Regions from separate parts of the Streptomyces sp. NPDC086023 genome, predicted to be linked through region 1. Evidence: riboswitches for the same ligand, from Rfam matches in the RefSeq annotation. Region 1 holds a riboswitch; the other holds the start of a gene.
What was found. A riboswitch is a leader RNA that binds a small molecule or an ion and turns the genes downstream of it on or off. The one in region 1 is predicted to bind cyclic di-AMP.
Positions count from the first base shown of each region.

Region 2: another riboswitch for cyclic di-AMP. It lies ahead of ACIF6F_RS11585 (M23 family metallopeptidase); the one in region 1 lies ahead of ACIF6F_RS29455 (M23 family metallopeptidase).

Region 1 covers NZ_JBITRX010000018.1:75,759-83,315, forward strand. Annotated here, with positions in the region: gene ACIF6F_RS29440 (GNAT family N-acetyltransferase) at 1-2,533, opposite strand, end outside; gene ACIF6F_RS29445 (HPr family phosphocarrier protein) at 2,718-2,999, shown strand; gene ACIF6F_RS29450 (GntR family transcriptional regulator) at 3,165-3,851, opposite strand; gene ACIF6F_RS29455 (M23 family metallopeptidase) at 4,105-4,902, opposite strand; cyclic di-AMP (ydaO/yuaA leader) riboswitch at 4,915-5,074, opposite strand; gene ACIF6F_RS29460 (M16 family metallopeptidase) at 5,281-6,648, opposite strand; gene ACIF6F_RS29465 (M16 family metallopeptidase) at 6,669-7,557, opposite strand, start outside.
Region 2 covers NZ_JBITRX010000004.1:457,656-465,212, forward strand. Annotated here, with positions in the region: gene ACIF6F_RS11550 (FG-GAP-like repeat-containing protein) at 1-1,080, shown strand, start outside; tRNA gene ACIF6F_RS11555 (tRNA-Lys) at 1,151-1,223, shown strand; gene ACIF6F_RS11560 (DUF488 domain-containing protein) at 1,297-1,653, opposite strand; gene ACIF6F_RS11565 (TetR/AcrR family transcriptional regulator) at 1,650-2,243, opposite strand; gene ACIF6F_RS11570 (FBP domain-containing protein) at 2,304-2,792, shown strand; tRNA gene ACIF6F_RS11575 (tRNA-Met) at 2,876-2,949, opposite strand; gene ACIF6F_RS11580 (PP2C family protein-serine/threonine phosphatase) at 3,181-4,392, shown strand; cyclic di-AMP (ydaO/yuaA leader) riboswitch at 4,669-4,802, shown strand; gene ACIF6F_RS11585 (M23 family metallopeptidase) at 4,812-5,816, shown strand; gene ACIF6F_RS11590 (PrsW family intramembrane metalloprotease) at 5,725-6,795, opposite strand; gene trmB (tRNA (guanosine(46)-N7)-methyltransferase TrmB) at 6,839-7,557, opposite strand, start outside.

The DNA of each region.
Region 1 (7,557 bases):
CGCCCAGGTCGGCCCGGTGCCTGAGGTGCGGGGCGGTGGTCTTCAGGGCCACGGGGTAGCCGAGCCGGGCGGCGGCGTCGGCGGCGGCGTCGGGGGTGGGCGCGGGCAGCGTGGGCAGCACCCGGATCCCGTACCGGGCGAGCAGCGCGTGGGCGTCGGCCTCGGCGAGGGTGGTGCCGGCGTCGCCGTCGGCGCCGGAGAGCAGCGCCTCCAGCTGGGCGGCGGCCCCGGCGGTGTCGATGTCCTCGTACTCCGGGACCTGGCCGGACACCGCGGTGCCGCGGCGCCACTCGGCGTACCGGACGGCCTCGGCGAGCGCGCGGACCGCCCGCTCCGGGGAGGGGTAGGCGGGGATGGGGCCGCGGGGCGGGCGCGTGTGCTCGGGGGCGGGGGCGGGGGCGGCGGCGGAGCCGGCGGGTGCGGAAGCGTGGGCGGGGGCGGCGGAGCCGCCGGGTGCGGAAGCGTGGGCGGGGGCGGCGGACGCGGGAGCACCGGAGGCCGGTGTGGGTGCGGCGGAGGCGTGAGCGGCCCCGGCGGGGGCCGCGGCCGGGCCGGCCGCCTGCGCTGCGGTGGCTGCCGGGGCCATTCCGGTGGCCAGCGGGTCCGGGCCGGACTGCGCTCCGGACGCCGGGTCTACCGCGGCCGCCGCGTCGGACTCCCGGCCCCCCGCCGCCGTCGTCGAGGCCGCGGTGGAGAGCGCCTCCGCGAGGTCGCCCAGCTCCACGTGCACCACGGCCACCGGCTTCGCCGGGGCCTGGGCCGCGGCCGCCCGGAGCGCCTCGGCCAGGTCCTCGGTGAGGGTGCTCTCCCCCACGGACGGGATGGCGGTGACGATCACCGCGTCGTTCCCGGGATCCCGCAGCGCCGCGCCCAGGGCGGCACGGAAGTCCTCCGGCGCCGCGGCCGTGGTCAGGTCGAGCGGGGCGTGCGGGCGCAGCCCCTCGGTGAGGCAGGCGTCGTACGAGAGGAGGCCGAGGGACTCGGAGTTGCCGAGGATCGCCACGCGCGGGCCGGCGGGCAGCGGCTGGTCGGCCAGCAGCAGGCCCACGTCCACGAGTTCGGTGACCGTGTCCACCCGGATCACGCCGGCCTGCCGGAGCAATTCGGAGACGGTGGCGTCCGGCAGCCGGGTCTCGGGCACGGTGTGGCCGGCCGGGCTGACCCCGCTGTGGCGGCCGCCCTTGGCGACGACCACCGGCTTCACGGCGGCGGTACGCCGCGCGAGGCGGGTGAACTTCCGCGGGTTGCCGAGGGTTTCGAGGTACAGCAGGGCCACGTCGGTGGCGGGGTCCTCGTACCAGTACTGGAGGAAGTCGTTGCCGGAGACGTCGGCGCGGTTGCCCGCGGAGATGAAGGAGGAGAGTCCCGCCCCGCGTCGTACCAGGCCGGAGAGCAGGGCGATGCCGATGGCGCCGGACTGGGCGAACAGGCCGATGCGGCCCGGCTCCGGGGAGCCGGGTGCGAGGGAGGCGTTGAGCCGGACCCCGGGGTCGGTGTTGATGACGCCGAAGGCGTTCGGCCCGATCAGCCGCATCCCGTACGAGCGTGCCTGGCGCACGAGTTCGCGCTGCCGCTCCAGTCCCGCCGGACCGCTCTCGGCGTACCCGGCGGAGAGGACGACCAGGCCCTGGACGCCGTGCTCGCCGCAGTCCGCGACCGCCTCGGGCACGCGTTCGGCGGGGACGGCGACGACCGCGAGGTCGACCGGGCCGTCGAGGCCCGCGAGGGAGCGGTACGCGGGTACGCCGGCCAGCGTCCGGCCCGTACCGTCCGCACCGTCCGGCAGGGCGGCGTTGACGGCGTGGACGGCTCCGGTGAAGCCGGAGTCCAGGAGGTTGCGCAGCGCGGCCCGGCCGACGCCTCCCTCGGTGCGGCTGACGCCGATCACCGCGACGGAGCGCGGCGAGAGCAGCCGCTGCACGGAGCGGGCCTCCGCGCGCTGCTCGCGGGCGCGCTGGACGGCGAGGGACTCGGCGGTGGGTTCGAGGTCGAGGGTGAGGTGGACGGAGCCGTCCTCGAAGCTGCGCTTCTGGGTGTAGCCGGCGTCCGTGAAGACCTTGATCATCTTGGTGTTGGCCGGCAGCACCTCGGCGGCGAAGCGCCGGATGCCGCGCTCCCGGGCGACCGCTCCGATGTGTTCGAGGAGTGCGGAGGCGACCCCGCGGCCCTGGTGGGCGTCCTGGACCAGGAAGGCGACCTCGGCCTCGTCGGCGGGGCCGGTGGCGGGGCGGCCGGTGGCGTCGATCCGGTCGTAGCGGACGGTGGCGATGAACTCGTCCCCCACGGTGGCGGCCAGGCCGACCCGGTCGACGTAGTCGTGATGGGTGAAGCGGCGCACGTCCTTGGCGGACAGACGCGGGTAGGGCGCGAAGAACCGGTAGTACTTCGACTGGTCCGAGACCTGCTCGTAGAAGCTGACCAGCCGGCCCGCGTCCTCTGTGGTGATCGGCCTGATCCGGGCGGTGCCGCCGTCGCGCAGCACGACATCCGCTTCCCAGTGGGCCGGGTACGAAGGATCCGACGGCGTCCGCATGGGCCAAGAGTACGGCCCGGGACCCCGCGGACCCCACGCGCGCGGCGGGTTGGGCAAGAGGGACGAACCAGGGCAAGCTGGGAGGTCGAACGGCAGGCTTCCTCGGGCCGAAGGTCGGTCGGATGCAGCCCGGCGGTCGTGAGATAGTGGTCTAGACAACCCGCAGAACCTGAAGGGCATCACCATGGCAGAGCGCCGCGTCAACGTCGGCTGGGCCGAGGGCCTGCACGCTCGTCCCGCCTCGATCTTCGTCCGGGCGACGACCGCTTCCGGTATCCCGGTGACCATCTCCAAGGTCGACGGCACGCCCGTCAACGCCGGCTCCATGCTCGCCGTGCTGGGCCTGGGTGCACAGGGTGGCGAGGAGATCATCCTGGCCTCCGACGCCGATGGCGCGGAAGCCGCCCTGGACCGCCTGGCGAAGCTGGTCGCGGAAGGCCTTGAGGAGCTTCCCGAGACCGTCTGAGCTTCCGGCCGGTTTCCGGCCGCCGAATGAGCCGTGACCCGTTCCGGGATGCGGCTCATTTTCCTTTTCTGGCACCTCGGCCGGACAGGGAATGGCGCGGCGAAATCAGGGCACGGAAAAAATGCGGCCCGACGAATTCCGCCACCCCTTTGTATACGGCCTTTGTTAAAGGCGGCCGCCCGCGGTGTTTACGGCAGGTTGCGAACCCCTCACCGGCCCCTCGCCCCGCGCCCTCCGCAGCCGGTGCGCCCCCGTGGTGCGGGCCATGTGCGCGGCGGCGAGGGCCCGCGCCCGGTCGGCGTCCCCGCGCGCCACGGCGTCGACGATGGCGCCGTGCTCGGCCCAGGACTCCACGGGGTGCGCCGGGGCCTCCACCACGTACATCCAGGCGATCTTGTGCCGCAGCTGGGTGAGCATCGAGATCAGAGCGGGGCTGCCGGAGGCCTGGGCGAGCGTCTCGTGGAACCAGCCGCCCAGGGAGCGCAGGTCCTCGCCCTGGCCCCGGCGGGCCCTCTCCTGGCCGAGGCGTACGAGCCCGCGCAGCACCTTCAGGTGGCCCTCGGTACGCCGCTGTGCGGCCCGGGAGGCCCCCAGGGGCTCCAGCAGCACCCGCAGCTCCAGCAGGTCGGCGGCCTCCTGCTCGGTGGGCTCGGCCACGCAGGCCCCGGCGTGGCGGCGGGTGGTGACGAAGCCCTCGGACTCCAGGGTGCGCAGGGCCTCGCGGACGGGGACGCGCGAGACGCCGTACCGGCGGGCGAGGAGCTCCTCGGTGAGCCTGCTGCCGCGCTCGAAGACGCCGGCGACGATGTCGTCGCGGATCGCCGTGCACACCGCGTGCGCGGGAATGCGCATGACCGGACCTCCGCTTAATCCCCGCGAAACGCGGTCGGCGTCGACATGTGTGCCGCCGACTCTATTGCAGAAACGAGGAATTCCGGAGCGCACCGATGAATTCCGGAATGGTTTTTTACCGGATCTGCACGTGTCGGATGCACACGCCGGCTCCGCGCACCTCCGGCGGAGGGCACGCCGAAGGCCCCGGCTCGGGGAGCCGGGGCCTTCGGGAAGCGTGCGACGCCGCGGTGGCGACGGGTGCGGTCGCGGGTCAGATGCTGACGCCGTGCGAGCGCAGGTACGCCAGCGGGTCGATGTCCGAGCCGTAGTCGGCCGAGGTGCGGGCCTCGAAGTGGAGGTGGGGGCCGCTGGAGTTGCCGGTGGAGCCGGAGAGGCCGATCTGGTCGCCCGGGGTGACGCGCTGGCCGACCGAGACGCTGATCGACGAGAGGTGGCCGTACTGCGTGTACGTCCCGTCGTTCATCTTGATGACGACGTTGTTGCCGTACGCACCGCCCCAGCCCGCCTCGACGACGGTGCCGAGGCCGACCGCGTGCACCGAGGTGCCGGAGGCGGCGTGGAAGTCGATGCCGGTGTGGCTGCCGGAGGACCACATGGAGCCGCCGGCCTTGTACGAGGTGCTGACGTACGAGCCCGCGACGGGGGCCACGTAGGTGAGCAGACGCTTGCGCTCGGCCTCACGGGCGGCGCGCTCGGCGGCCTCGCGCTCGGCCTTGGCCTTCGCCTCTGCCTTCGCCTTGGCCTCGGCGGCGCGCTGGCGGGCCTCGTTCTCGGCCTGGGCCTTGGCGGCGGCGATCTCGGCGGCGGCCTGCTGGGACTCGGCCTGGGCCTCGATCTGGCCCGCGAGGTCGTCGGCGACGACGACGGCGTTCAGGCCGGTGTCCTCGGGGCCACGGGAGTCCGCGTCGGTGGCGGCGAAGGCCGGGCCGGCCAGGGTGCCGACGACACCGGTGGTCGCGAGGGCGGCTATGCCGGCCACGTTCGCGCTCTTGCGGCTCAGACGGCTGGGGCCACGGTGCTTACCGGTGGCACGACTGCCAAAGGCCATGGAGAGGCTGATCCTTTCCTTCCCTCTCGCCTACCGGGTTAGCTGACGGGTTCGGAGCAGGAAGGTCTCCTACGGGCCACCTCTGGCGAGGCGGTCCGATTCACCCCAGGGACTGATGTGGGTCCCCGGCTCCCCAGGCTCGCGCCTGACGGGGACTCGGCGATCGCTGTCCGGTGCCGCGGGTGCGGCTGTTACAGCTGACGGACAGCGAGGTTGACGCTAGGCGGATCGTCGGACAATCACCAAACGGACACGCTGTTTTGTGGCGTACGCCACGGGTCATTCAGGCAACGACCACCCCGAAACGGACAGAGAGCACAAACGGGGCCTCGGTGGGCAATCCACCAAGGCCCCGCCTCATGTCGGCCCGGAATCAGGTCAGTTGGTGACCACGGTCACCTCTCCGATGCCCAGCGCCCGCACCGGGTCCGCGATCTGCGACGCGTCACCCACGAGCACCGTCACCAGACGGTCCACCGGGAAGGCGTTCACCACGGCCGAAGTCGCCTCGACCGTGCCGGTTTCGGCGAGTCGCGCGTACAACTGCGCCTGGAAATCGTCCGGCAGCTCCTGCTCGACCTGGTCGGCCAGGGTCCCGGCGACGGCCGCGGCGGTCTCGAACTTCAGCGGCGCGACACCGACCAAGTTCTGTACGGCCACGTCGCGTTCGGTGTCCGTCAGGCCCTCGGCGGCGAGGGTGCGCAGCACCTGCCACAGGTCGCCCAGCGCGGGGCCGGTGTGGGGCGTGTCCACCGAGCCGCTGATGGCCAGCATCGAGGCGCCGGTTCCGTCGGCCGTGGAGCGCAGCACCTGCCCGAAGGCGCGCACGCCGTACGTGTAGCCCTTCTCCTCCCGGAGCACGCGGTCCAGGCGCGAGGTGAGCGTGCCGCCGAGGCAGTACGTGCCGAGCACCTGCGCGGCCCAGACGCGGTCGTGGCGGTCCGCCCCGATCCGGCCGATCAGCAGCTGGGTCTGCACGGCGCCGGGCCGGTCCACGATCACCACGCGGCCGGTGTCGTCCGCGGTGACCGGCGTGACGGGGTACGCCTCGCCCGTGCCGCCGGTCCAGGAGCCCAGGGTGTCGGCGAGGACGGCGTCCAGGTCGGTGCCGGTCAGGTCGCCGACCACGACGGCCGTGGCCGTGGAGGGGCGCACGTGGGCCTCGTAGAAGGCGCGGACGGCCCCGGAGTCGATCCGGCCGACGGTCTCCTCGCTGCCCTGGCGCGGACGCGACATGCGCAGGGTGGCGGGGAAGAGCTCCTTGGAGAGCTGCTTCGCGGCCCGGCGCTGCGGGTTGGCCAGCTCGTGCGGGATCTCGTCGAGGCGGTTGCGGACCAGCCGGTCCACCTCGCTGTCCGCGAAGGCCGGGGCGCGCAGGGCCTCGGCGAGCAGGGTCAGGGCCTTGTGCAGGCGGGAGGCGGGCACCTCCAGCGAGACCCGGACGCCGGGGTGGTCGGCGTGCGCGTCGAGGGTGGCGCCACAGCGCTCCAGCTCGGCGGCGAACTCCTCGGCGGAGTGCTTGTCGGTGCCCTCCGACAGCGCGCGGGCCATGATCGTGGCCACGCCGTCGAGGCCCTCGGGCTCGGCCTCCAGGGGGGCGTCGAGGATGACCTCGACGGCCACGACCTGCTGGCCGGGGCGGTGGCAGCGCAGGACCGTCAGGCCGTTCCCGAGCGTGCCGCGCTCGGGGGCGGGGAAGGCCCACGGCTTCGGCTGTCCGGCCTGCGGCTGCGGGTGGAAGGTCATCGAGGAAGCGACGTCGGCGGTCACTGGTCTGCCCCTTCGGCGTTGTCTTCGGTGGCGGGCAGCGGTTCGTACACGAGGACCGCGCGGTTGTCCGGGCGCAGCCGGGCCGCGGCGACGGCCTGCACCTCTTCTGCGGTGACGTCGAGCACCCGCTGGACCGCGGTCAGCGCGAGCTGCGGGTCGCCGAACAGCACGGCGAACCGGCACAGTTCGTCGGCCCGGCCGGCGACGGTGCCGAGACGGTCCAGCCACTCGCGCTCCAGCTGGGCCTGGGCGCGCTCCATCTCCTCGGAGGTCGGCCCGTCGGCGGCGAAGCGGGCGAGCTCCTCGTCGACGGCCGTCTCGATGCGGGGCACCTCGACGCCGCCGGAGGTCTTCACGTCCAGCCAGCCCAGGGAGGGCGCGCCCGCCAGGCGCAGCAGGCCGAAGCCGGCGGCCACGGCGGTCTGGTCGCGGCGGACCAGGCGGTTGTGCAGGCGGGAGGACTCGCCGCCGCCGAGGATGGTCAGGGCGAGGTCGGCGGCGTCGCACTCGCGGGTGCCGTCGTGCGGGAGGCGGTAGGCGGCCATCAGCGCGCGGGCCGGGACCTCCTCGACGATCTCCTCGCGCAGCTGCGCGCCCATGACGTCCGGCAGGCTGCCGTCCCGCGGCGGCTGCTTGCCGTCGTGGGAGGGGATGCTGCCGAAGTACTTCTCGATCCAGGCGAGCGTCTGCTCCGGGTCGATGTCGCCGACGACCGACAGCACCGCGTTGTTCGGCGCGTAGTAGGTACGGAAGAACGTGCGGGCGTCCTCCAGCGTGGCGGCGTCGAGGTCGGCCATGGAGCCGATCGGCGTGTGGTGGTACGGGTGGCCCTCGGGGTAGGCCAGGGCGGTCAGCCGCTCGAAGGCGGTGCCGTACGGGACGTTG
Region 2 (7,557 bases), on a different contig from region 1:
GTGCCGCGCGGCAGCAAGGTCGCGCACTCCGAGCGGGTGGTGGTCGGCTCCGCCGCCGACTGCGCCGGGCTCCTGGGCCGGCCGCTGCCGGCCGGCACCCTGTGCACCACGCCCGCGCCCGGCACGCCGTACGTCCCGAAGGAGCAGCGGTGTCTCGGCGACGCGGGCGGCGCCCTCGTCGCGGGCGGAAAGCTGATCGGACTCTCCGCCACGCCTGCGGGCGGCTGCGCCTCGTCACGCGTCCGGCTCTACACGGCGGTGCGGACGTACCGTTCGCAGCTCGTCGAATGGTCGCGGGACAAGGAGGTGGGCGGTTACGACAACTCCGGCGGCGTGGTGGCGCGGCAGCGGGGCATATTGGGCTTCATCGACTACTGCGGGACCTCGATCAACCGCACCAGGGACTGTGCCGCGGACGAGTACGGCACCACGGTGGACGTCTACCAGGAGTTCCCGCTGCTGACCCCCATGGGCGACGCCGACGGCGACGGCATCGGGGATCTGCTCGCCCGGCGCACGGACGGGAACCTGTACCGCGTCGACATGGAGCTGCCCCCGCCGAGGCTGCCCTCCGCCCCCAAGACGTTCATCGGGGCCAACTTCGACATCTACGGCGTACTCCTCGCCCCTCGCGACCTCTCCGGCGACGGTTACAACGACCTCGTCGGGCGGGACTCCGCGGGGGTGCTGTGGCTGCACCGCGGGACCGCCGACGGGAAGTTCCCCTCGCGGACGCGGATCGGCAGCGGTTGGGGGCAGTACACCGCCATCGGCGGCCGGGGCGACTACTCGGGTGACGGACGGTCGGATCTGGTGGCGCGGGATGCCGGGGGCACGCTGTGGCTGTTCCGCGGGAACGGCGCCGGCGGGTTCTCCGGGGCGACCCGGATCGGCGGCGGCTGGAACGCGTACAACGCCGTCGTCGGCAGCGGCGACATCGACGCCGACGGGCGCCAGGACATCGTGACGCGTACGCCGACCGGCGCCGCGTACGTCTACAACGCGGACGGGAAGGGGAACTTCCTGCCCCGCAAGCAGTGGGCCACGACCCAGTGGAAGAACTACCTCCGCATCGGCTGACAGGGCTCACCCCTGATAGTCGATCGGCTGACCGGCGGTGTCCGGCTATGCTCAGGGGTGAGCACACCGTGGGCCATTAGCTCAATTGGCAGAGCAGCGGACTTTTAATCCGTTGGTTGTCGGTTCGAGTCCGACATGGCCTACCGCTCGGCGGTCCCTCCGCGGGACGCCACGTAGCGCCCCGTCCGGTTCTCCGGTCGGGGCGCTTCCGTGTGTTCAGAGGTGGGCCAGGAGGACCGAAACGTGGCTGTGGGCCGGGTCCTTGACCGCGGTGAGGAGCGTCACGGGGCCGTCTTCGGCGAGGGCGCGCAGGCGGGCGAGGGCCTCCGCGGCCTCCGGGGCGGCGAGTTCGGACTCGTACCGGGCGCGGAACTCGGTGTCCGTCAGGCCGCCGGCGTGGAACTCCTTGCGGAGGTCGTTCGAGGGCGTGAGGGCCTTCGGCCACTCGTCCACCCGGGCGTCCGCCTTCGACACGCCGCGCGGCCAGAGGCGGTCGACCAGGACACGGGTGCCGTCCCCGTCGGTGGGCGGGTCGTGGACGCGGGCCACTCGGATCTCGCTGCTCCGGTTCATGGGGCCAGGGTGGGGGACGGGCCGGCCGGCGGCCAGTGCGCCAGGAGCGTGTCGAGGGCGTCGATCATCCGGGCCCAGGAGGCGTCCGGGTCGCGGGCCGCGTGGAAGGCGGCGGCGTCCTCCAGGGCGGCGAAGCCGTGGAAGGTGCTGCGGAGCAGCCGGACCGCGTCGGTCCGGTCCGGCTCGCCGAGCTCGTAGCCGCGGATCATCGCGTACGTGTACTCGGTCATCCGCCCGTGCCCCGGGGAGGCGGCCAGCACCTCGGCCGGCAGCTCCAGCTGGGTGGCGGCGTAGCGGCCGGGATGTCCGACGGCGTACGAGCGGTAGGCCTGGGCGAAGCCGGCGAGGGCGGCCTTCCCGGCGCGCCCGGCGACGGCTGTGCCGACGAGGTCGGCGAACTCGGCCGCGCAGCGCACGGCGAGGCGGGTGCGCAGGTCCTGGAGGTTCCGCACGTGCGAGTACAGGCTCGCGTCCTTCACGCCGAAGCCGCGCGCGAGGGCGGAGAGGGTGACGCCGCCGAGCCCCGCGGAGTCGGCCAGCTCGGCGGCGGCCTCGACGACGCGGTCGGCGGTCAGTCCTGCTCGGGGCATGTTCTCCCTAATCCAATTAATGGTTTGCCTAGGGTGTCTAGGAAGATTAGCGTGCGGGACATGAAGGCGCTCACCGAATCCGACATCCGAGGCTCGTTCATCAACTGCTCCAAGGGCGAGGCCCAACGCCTGCCCATGCCCCGCGACCTGGCCGAACGCCCCTGGGACGACCTCGACTTCCTCGGCTGGCGCGACCTCTCCGCACCCGACCGCAGCTACCTCGTCACCGAGCGGGCCGGCCGGCTGGTCGGCATCACGCTGCGCTTCCCCTCCGTGAAGCGCGGGTTCCTGCACCGCAGCATGTGCACCTTCTGCCTGACCACCCATCCCGGCTCCGGCGTCTCCCTGATGACCGCCCGCAAGTCCGGGCGCGAGGGCCGCGAGGGCAACTCCGTCGGCGTCTACATCTGCACGGACCTCGACTGCTCCCTCTACGTGCGGGGCAGGAAGCAGCCCGAGCCCGGCGGCCGCTTCGAGGAGACGCTCACCGTGGAGCAGCAGGTCGAGCGGATGAAGGGGAACCTGGACGCCTTCCTCGCCAAGCTCTGAACGAGGAGGGAGCGGGGGCGGCGGGTGGGCACCCACGGAACGACGAAGGCCCGGATCCAGAAGGATCCGGGCCTCGTACTGAGTAGCGGGGACAGGATTTGAACCTGCGACCTCTGGGTTATGAGCCCAGCGAGCTACCGAGCTGCTCCACCCCGCGTCGGTGATTACAGCTTACGCCATTTCGGGGGGTGCTCGACGCCATTTGTTTCCCGGCGGGTTCCCGAGGGGCTCGTGACCCGGCCGCGGACCGGGTCACGAGCGGGGCGCGACACCCGTTCGGCCCTGCCCGGTCGCCGTACGGCCGCCCCGCCCGCAGCCTTGGGAGGCGGGGCGGCAGCGGCCCGTGGCGCGGGCGCGAGCGGACCGGTCAGGGAGAGACGTGGTGGGGCTGGGGCAGCGAGGAGGATCCTTCCGGGCGGCCCGGGGAGCCGGCAGGGCCCGGGGCCGGATCGGTGAGGGCAACGGCAACGGCAACGGCAACGGCAGACGGTTCGCGCGGATCTTCCTGAGTGTGCTCCCCGTGCTCCTGATCGTCCTGGGGCTGGTCTTCGACGTCCTGACCCCGCCCGGCTTCACCGGGGCGCCCTTCTTCACCGCCGCGCCCCTGATCGCGGCCCCCCTCTTCGCCTTCACCACCACCCTGCTCACCGGTGCGAGCGCCGCCCTGGCGGTGCTCGTGCTCCAACTCCGCAACGGCAGCTCCGGCCGGGTCGAGGCGGTCACCGAGCTGGTGACCGTCTTCACCGTCGCCGTCCTGGCCCTGCTGATCAACCGCGTGGTCCGGCGCAGCGGCGAACAGCTCGCCTCCGCGCGCGGCGTCGCCGAGGTCGCCCAGCGCGCGGTGCTGCCCACCCCCGCCGGACGCGTCGGCGGGCTGCACGTCTCCGCCCGCTACGAGGCCGCCGACGCCGACGCGTTCATCGGCGGGGACCTGTACGCCGTCCAGGACACCCCGTACGGCGTCCGCCTCGCGGTGGGGGACGTGCGCGGCAAGGGGCTCGGGGCGGTCGAGGCGGTGGCGGTGGTGCTCGGCGCCTTCCGCGAGGCGGCCGAGCTCGAACCCACCCTGGAGGGCGTCACCCGGCGGGTGGAGCGCGCCCTGGCCCGGGAGGGCACCCGGCGCGACAGCCTCGACTCCGTCGAGGGGTTCACCACCTGCGTCCTGGCCGAGGTCAGCCCGGACGGCGGCACGCTCCGCGTGGTCAACCGGGGCCACCCCGCACCGCTGCTGCTGCGCGCCGACGGGAAGCCGGAGGTGCTGGCCCCCACGGAGGCCGCCCTGCCGCTGGGCATGGGCGAGCTGGGGGACGGGCGGTACCGGGCGGACGCGTGGCCCTTCCCCGCCGGGTCGACGCTGCTGCTCTACACCGACGGGCTCTCCGAGGCCCGGGACGCCGCGGGCGCCTTCTACGAGCCGGCCGAGCGGCTGCGCGGGCGGATCTTCCCCGGGCCGGAGGAGCTGCTGTCCGGCCTGATCGCCGATGTGCGGCGGCACACCGGCGGCGGGGCCACCGACGACATGGCGCTGCTCGCGGTCGTCCGCCCGACGCCGGGTCAGACGGCCCGCCGGAGGTCCGTCACTGCGGTACGGCGCCGCTGAGCGCGTCCGGTCGGCCACGCAGCGTGAGCGAAGCGGGTTGGGGAGCCGGTCGGTTGACGGATCGTCAGGGTGCGGAAGTGGCCGGAGTGACGGTGCCCGCGCAGGCGGCTCATCCCTTTCTGCTGCCCCATGAGGCATTTGTTCTGGCCAACGTCGGTCACGGAATGGCCGGTTGATGTGAAGGATCAAGTAAGGGAGCTTGGAATCACTCCCTGTTGTCTATTACCGTTCGATAACGCAGCGCGGCTGTCCCAGCCGTCGCAAGTGACGGCACCGTGCGCGTGCGCGCCGAATCCCGTGAGGGAACCGGGGAACCACCAACTTGGGGTGAATCGGGTCGTTCTGACCCGTAGGAGACCTTCCTGCTCCGAACCCGTCAGCTAACCCGGTAGGCCAGAAGGAAGGAAAGGAGCGCCCCCGTGGCGTCCAGCAGGCCTGCCCCCGAAGCCCCCGGGTCCATCGAGACGGACTCGCCCTACCCGGGCGGAACCGGTGCCGGGGCATGGGGCGAGTGGAACCCCACCGAGGACTCCGCCCGTCCCGCCGGCGGCCGCCACCGCGTCGCCAAGCAGCGCGGCGGACTCGCCCGCAGCTCCACGGTCCTCGGCGTCGGCATCATCGCCGCCGTCGGCGCCACCGGCATGGCCACCGCCCAGGACAAGCCCCCGGTCGCGATATCCATACCCTCGCTGCTCCCCGACGACGAGGCGGACGCGGCGCAGGAGAGCACCCCCATCGAGGCGCTCACCAACGCGGGCGTCACCCCCGAGCAGGCCGAGGCCGGCACCGACGCCGGCGAGGCCCTGCGCAACCGGATCCTCCAGCAGGCCGAGTCCCAGGCCGACGCGGCCGTCGCCCAGGAGAAGGCGGCGGCCCAGCGCGCCGCCGAGCAGGCCGCCGCCGCGAAGGCGAAGGCCGAGCGGGAGGCCGCGGACAAGAAGGCCGCCGAAGCGCGCAAGGCCGCCGAGGCCGCGGCGAAGGAGGCCGCGGAGGCCAAGGCCGAGGCGGAGCGCCTGGCCAAGCTGGCCGGCCAGTACGCGCTGCCCACCTCCTCGTACACCCTGACCTCCCACTACGGCGACTCCGGCTCGATGTGGTCCTCCGGCCAGCACACCGGCCTGGACTTCGCCGCGCCGACGGGCACCCCGGTCAAGGCCGTGCACGGCGGCAAGATCATCTCGGCGGGCTGGTCCGGCGCGTACGGCTACCGCATCGTCCTCCAGCTGGAGGACGGCACGGAGGTCTGGTACTGCCACCTGTCCTCGATGTCCGTCACCTCGGGCACCGTCACCACCGGCGAGACCATCGGCCGCGTCGGCGCCACCGGCAACGTCACGGGCGCCCATCTGCACCTGGAAGTGCGGACCGGCGGAGCGACGGTCGACCCGCTGGCATGGCTGCGGGGCAAGGGTCTGACGGTCTGACGACGCCGGGGTACGGGTCCACCGCTCCCGGCGGGTACGGGTCCACCGCTCCCGGCGGGTGGGGGGCCGCGGCTCCCGCGTACGGGTCCACCGCTGCCGCGGCGTACGGGCCCGCCGCACTCCCCGCGTACGCCGCGTCCCGCATCGCCGGTACGAAGAGCGGCTCCCGGCGCCCGCGGGCCCGTACCCCGAGCCAGGCCAGCACCCCGAAGACCGGCACCATGACGGTCGCGTACACCACGTAGAACCCGTACTCGCCGAACTCCGACGAGCTGTTCCACAGCGCGTGCGTCGCCATCGCCAGCGCCAGCCCGGCCAGGGGCAGCCCGGTGCGCCGCCACCGCCCGGCCGCGAAGGCCGCCCAGCAGAAGCCGAGCCCGGTCCACACGGTGAACAGCGGGTGCGCGAACGGGGACATCACCACCCGAACGAAGAAGGTCGCGGCCGTCACGGAGTCCAGCAGCGAGGTGCCGCTGCCGAGGTCCTCACCGAAGGCGTTGCCGAGGTAGAGGATGTTCTCGGTGAAGGCGAAGCCCGTGGCGGTGAACCCGGCCACCACGATCGCGTCCGTGATCCCGGTGAACCGCCGACCGCGGAAGAGGAAGACCAGCAGCAGCGCGGCGGCCTTGGCGCACTCCTCCACCACCGGGGCGATGGCGATCGAGCCGAGCTGGTCGGCGTCGCGCGGGTCCAGGGTCGCCGCCGCTATCCACCGGGTCGCGAAGCTGTTGGCCACTATGGCGATGAGCGCCGCGGCGCACGCCCCCCAGGCGAAGACGAACAGGTGCTGGGGCCACGGCCCCGGCTTCGTCCGGTCCAGCCAGTGGAACACCGCCATCAGCGGTGGCACCGGCAGGACGGCGAGGCCGAGGCCGACGAGGAAGCCCTGGGTGCCGGTCTGCTCCCGTACGAGGGCGAGGATCAGCACTCCGGCGACCGCGAGCAGCCCGATGGACGCGCGAGACAGGACCCGGAACACGCCACGACAGTAGCGATCCGGACGTGTACCGGAGGGCTGGTTTTCAGTTCTCGGTGCGCCGGAACAACAGGTCGTGTACGACGTGGCCCTTGTCCAGGCCCTGTCCCTCGAAGCGGGTGAGCGGCCGGAACTCCGGGCGCGGCGCGTAGCCGCCGTCCGGCTGGGTGTTCTCGAAGTCCGGGTGCGCGCTGAGCACTTCGAGCATCTGCTCGGCGTACTCCTCCCAGTCCGTGGCGCAGTGCAGGATCGCGCCCGGCGCGAGGCGGGTGGCGGCGAGCGTCAGGAACTCGGGCTGGATCAGCCGGCGCTTGTGGTGGCGCTTCTTGGGCCACGGGTCCGGGAAGTACACGCGCATCCCGGCGAGGGCCGCGGGGGCCAGCATCTCGCGGAGCAGGATGATCGCGTCGCCGTTGGCGACCCGGATGTTGGTGAGGCCGTTGCGCTCGGCGAGGCCGAGGAGGTTGCCCTGGCCGGGGGTGTGCACGTCGACGGCGAGGATGCCGGTGCCGGGGTCGTCGGCGCCCATCTGCGCGGTCGCCTCGCCCATGCCGAAGCCGATCTCCAGGACCACCGGCAGGCCGTCGAACATCTTGTCGAGGTCGAGGACCTCGCGGCCGTCGATGTCGAGGCCCCAGGTGCCCCAGAGGCGGCGGAGCGCGTCCTCCTGGCTCGTGGTCACCCTGCTCCGGCGCGGCTGGAAGCTGCGGATGCGCCGCTCGTGGTGCGAGCCCGCCGGGTCGGGGGCGGGGCCGTCCGGGAAGC